One region of the Pelagibius sp. CAU 1746 genome, then DNA from elsewhere that is predicted to be linked to it. Evidence: predicted binding sites of a transcription regulator. Region 1 holds the regulator's gene; the other holds the start of a gene.
What was found. Region 1 encodes PhoB, which activates phosphate uptake and scavenging genes when phosphate is short. Its sites were predicted from a motif close to TNTCATAAAACTGTCA; they were not measured.

Region 2: the regulator PhoB is predicted to act here: its motif matches at 901-916, upstream of AAFN88_RS16015 (DUF1045 domain-containing protein).

The regions. Positions count from the first base shown of each region.
Region 1 covers NZ_JBDOQT010000001.1:634,602-636,798, forward strand. The annotation lists gene phoU (phosphate signaling complex protein PhoU) at 1-695, shown strand, start outside; gene phoB (phosphate regulon transcriptional regulator PhoB) at 692-1,384, shown strand; gene AAFN88_RS02895 (bifunctional acetate--CoA ligase family protein/GNAT family N-acetyltransferase) at 1,510-2,197, opposite strand, start outside.
Region 2 covers NZ_JBDOQT010000001.1:3,359,354-3,361,550, reverse strand. The annotation lists gene AAFN88_RS16020 (phosphonate degradation HD-domain oxygenase) at 1-51, opposite strand, end outside; gene AAFN88_RS16015 (DUF1045 domain-containing protein) at 48-818, opposite strand; gene AAFN88_RS16010 (UDP-2,3-diacylglucosamine diphosphatase) at 1,158-1,958, shown strand; gene AAFN88_RS16005 (glycosyltransferase family 1 protein) at 1,973-2,197, shown strand, end outside.

The DNA.
Region 1 (2,197 bases):
CCATCGTGCTGCGCATGGGCGGTCTCGCCGAGGCCCAGATGGCCAATGCGATCGACGCTCTGGCGCGCCGCGATTCGGAGCTGGCGCAGAAGGTGGTCGCGGGTGACGAGGCCATCGACGAGATGGACCTGGAGCTGGACGAGAACGCGGTGCGCACCCTGGCGCTGCGCCAGCCCATGGCCAACGATCTGCGCGAAGTGATTTCGGCGCTGAAGATTTCGAGCGACCTGGAGCGCATCGGCGACTATGCCAAGAACGTCGCCAAGCGCACCTTGGCCCTCAACCAGCTTGCGCCCCACGAGGCGACGCGCTCCATCCCGCGCATGGCCAAGCTGGTGCAGGCGATCATCAAGGACGTGCTCGACGCCTACGCCAACCACGACCCCAACCGCGCGATCGACGTCTGGCACCGCGACGAAGAGGTCGACGAGATGTACACGGCGCTGTTCCGCGAGCTCCTCACCTACATGATGGAAGACCCGCGCAACATCACGCCCTGCACGCATTTGCTGTTCATTGCCAAGAACATCGAGCGCATCGGCGATCACGCCACTAACATCGCCGAGACGACACACTATCTTACGACCGGAAAGCGCATCCAAGGCGGCCGCCCGAAGAACGACCTCTCCAGTTTCCAGATCATGAATCCGGAAGACGTTGAGGAAGGCGGCACGGAAGACGGGGAGGGCGCATGAAACCTCTTGTCCTGATCGTCGAGGACCAGGAGGCCCTGGTCACGATGCTGCGCTACAACCTTGAAAGTGCGGGCTTCCGCATAAACACCGCGGGCGACGGCGAGGAGGCCCTTGTGGCGGCCGCCGAAGAGGTGCCGGACCTGATCCTGCTGGACTGGATGCTGCCGCTGATGTCCGGCATCGAGGTTTGCCGGCAGTTGCGCAGCAAATCGGAAACCAAGCGCGTGCCGATCATCATGTTGACGGCGCGCGGCGAGGAGAGCGACAAGCTGCGCGGGCTGGACAGCGGTTGCGACGACTACATCACCAAGCCCTTCTCGCCGGCGGAGATGATCGCACGCGTCAACGCGGTGCTGCGCCGGAGCAAGCCGGAGCTGAGCAGCGAGATGCTGACCTTCGAGGACCTGGCCATGGACCTGGCGGCGCACCGCGTCAAACGCAATGGCCAGGACATCCATCTGGGCCCGACGGAGTTCCGCCTGCTGCGCCACCTGATGCAACACCCCGGTCGCGTCTTCACCCGCGAGCAGCTTCTGGATTCGGTCTGGGGCCGCGACGTCTACGTGGAGCCGCGCACCGTCGACGTCCACATCCGCCGGCTGCGCAAGGCGCTGAACCAAAGCGGCGAGGAGGATCTGATCCGCACCGTGCGCTCGGCCGGCTACTCCCTCGACCGGCCCAGTGCCTGAATGACCTCGTGCTTCGAGACGCTCGCTGACGCTCACTCCTCAGCATGAGGTCAACTAAGCTCCTGCCTCATCCTGAGGAGGCGCGGCAGCGCCATCTCGAAGGATGCACCGCAATCTCCGAGCAGTTACTCGCGCAGCGGGCGGCGGACGCGGATTATGCCGTCTTCCGGTGCGCCGCGTTGAAAGCCCAGCTCGTCGCAGAGCGCCAACATGCGCGCGTTGTCGGCCAGCACGTCGCCCCAAACTTCGCTGAGGCCCCGCCTCACCGCGAAGTCCATGATGCGCTCCATCAGCGCGCGGCCCAGGCCGCGGCCCTTGGCGTCGGAGCGGATGGCGATGGCGAACTCGGCGCGCTGGTTGTCCGGGTCGGCGACCAGTCGCACCACGCCCAGGCCGCCGCGGTCTCCGCCCTTGGCGCTGTGGTCCTCGCCTGGCGCCGGGAAGGCGGCCAGCGCCATTTCGCGGTCGTAGTCGAGCTGCGTGAGGCGTGCCGCCAAGTCCGGCGGCATCTCGCGCATCTGCGCGAAAAAGCGCATGCGCACGTCTTCCGGATCCATGTGCCGAAAACCTTCGCGCAGGGCCTCGGCATCCTCGGGGCGCAGCGGGCGCAGGAAGATCTTTTGCCCGTCCGGCAGGGCGAAGGTCTGCTCCAACGCCTTGGGATAAGGACGGATCGCCAAGCGGTCGGCGCCGCAGAGCCTGCCGGCCTCTTCGCCGAGAGAGGCGCCAGCGAGGCGGATGCGGGCATCCAGGGCGATGACGCCCTCGCTGTCGGCCAGCAGGGGATTGATGTCGACTTCCGTGATCTCGGCC
Region 2 (2,197 bases), 2.7 Mb from region 1:
GCCCGGCATCGCGTCGCCGCCGCGGCGTTCGGATTTGGGGATCTGGGTCATGAGAGCGTTGCTCCTGATGCACCGCCGGCGCTTTTCTCGAAAGGGGCGGCGGGCTCGCCGGCGAGGCGGAACCGGTCCACCAGGGTGAAGGGCGCCTCGGTCGAGTTCTGACTATAGAGGCATATCTCGGTAACCGGAACGGGGTCCGCAAGCACCGGCCGGAACAGGGTTTGCAAATCGTTCCGCAGTGCCTCGCGCCGCCCCTGGTCGGCGATCGGGCCGGTGAGGGTCATATGGAACCGGAACTCGTCCAGCACGTAAGGATAACCCCAGGTCCGCAGCAGTTCCTCCTGGCGGAGCGACAGTTCTGCCGCGAGGCGCCGCTGCAGGTCGGCCTCGCTCGGTGGGGCGCGCAGGCCGTCGAGGTCCCGCACCGATGCTGCGGCCAAGCTCTCCATCTCCGGCGACGCCGTTGAGAGGGTCAAGGCAAGAAAGGGCCCGATGGCCGAGACCTCCAGCGGCGGGGCCAGGAAGGCCTGCCGTCCGGCGGCGAAGGCGCCGAGACTGTCGTGGAGGTGCCGGAGGGAGGCTCCGGGCGCCAGCCGAAAGGGAGCTTTCAAGGTTGCATGGAAGCCATAGTGCCGCGGGCTGCCGGTGAACGACGAGATGTCCTCGGCGGTCCAGCCCTCCAGCAGCGGCTGCTCGAGCGTTTCGCCGCTCTCGCAGTCGCGTCCCAGCCAGCGTTGCGCCAGGCGCCACAAGGCGCAGGCGCGCGGCGGCGCGTAGTAGACCGCATAGCGGGGCTGGGGCGGTTGGGAGACGGTCACGGCAAGACTCAGCTCGTTCTCGGCAGGGGGGAGGCTGACTTCTTGTAGCCAGTGCCGGGGCCGCCGTACAGGCCCCTAACGCTTACCGTTTCGTGACAAGAAGTCCCCGATGCCGATTCGAGACGGCCTTGCCACGGCCGCAGCCCGCCGTCACCCTTTACCGGCCGGAACCCCCCAAGACAAAGCCAAGATGACACTTCAGTGATGGTATCATGACCCTGCCGTTATAATTGCGCCAACTTGGCCCCGGTAGCCTTGTACTGTAACGGGCTGTTGCTATAAGCCGCGGAAAGATCGCTGGTTTTCCTGCGATCCACTCGATTTCTGCGGATCCGGAACATGGACGGCCTGACACGCTATTCCCGACCTTCGCGCTACCGTGCGGTCTTCATCTCCGACATCCACCTCGGGACCCGCGGGTGCAAAGCGGACTACCTGCTGGACTTCATCAGGCACACCGACTGCGAGACCATGTATCTGGTCGGCGACATCGTCGACGGCTGGCGCCTGAAGCGCACCTGGTATTGGCCCCAGGCACACAACGACGTGGTGCAGAAGCTGCTGCGCAAGGTGCGCAAGGGCATGAAGCTCGTCTACGTGCCCGGCAATCACGACGAGTTCCTGCGCGACTACCTTGGGAGTCACTTCGGCGGTGTCGAGGTGAAGAAGGAGGCGGTTCACGAGACCGCCGACGGCAAACGCCTGCTGGTGATCCACGGCGATGAGTTCGACGGTGTGGTGAAGTATGCGCGCTGGCTGGCGCTGCTGGGCGACTGGGCCTACGTCACCATGCTGCACGTCAACACCTGGTTCAACTACCTGCGCCGCAAGCTGGGCTTCGGCTACTGGTCGCTGTCGGCCTACCTGAAGCACCGGGTGAAGAACGCTGTCCAGTTCATCAGCAATTTCGAGGAAGCGGTGGTCGACGAGGCGCGGCGCCGGGGCGCCGACGGCGTGGTCTGCGGCCACATCCACTTGGCGGAAATGCGCATGATCGACGGCATCCTCTATATCAACGACGGCGACTGGGTGGAGAGCTGCACCGCCCTGGTCGAGCACATGGACGGCCGGCTGGAGATCCTGCCCTGGGCGGAGCTGCGCGCCTTCCCGATGCTGGAGCCGGTCACGGTGGCGGCCTGAGGTCTTCAGAACACATGAAAATCCTGCTGGCGAGCGACGCTTGGCACCCGCAGATCAACGGCGTGGTGCGGACCCTGAACCGCGTGCGCGAGGAACTGGAGGCCCGGGGCCACAGCTTCGAGGTGATCTGCCCCGGCCAGTTCCGCACCTTTCCCTGTCCGTCCTATCCGGAGATCCGCTTGGCGGTGCTGCCCGGGATCGGCATGGCCAAACGCATCGAGGCGCTGGGCGCCGATGCC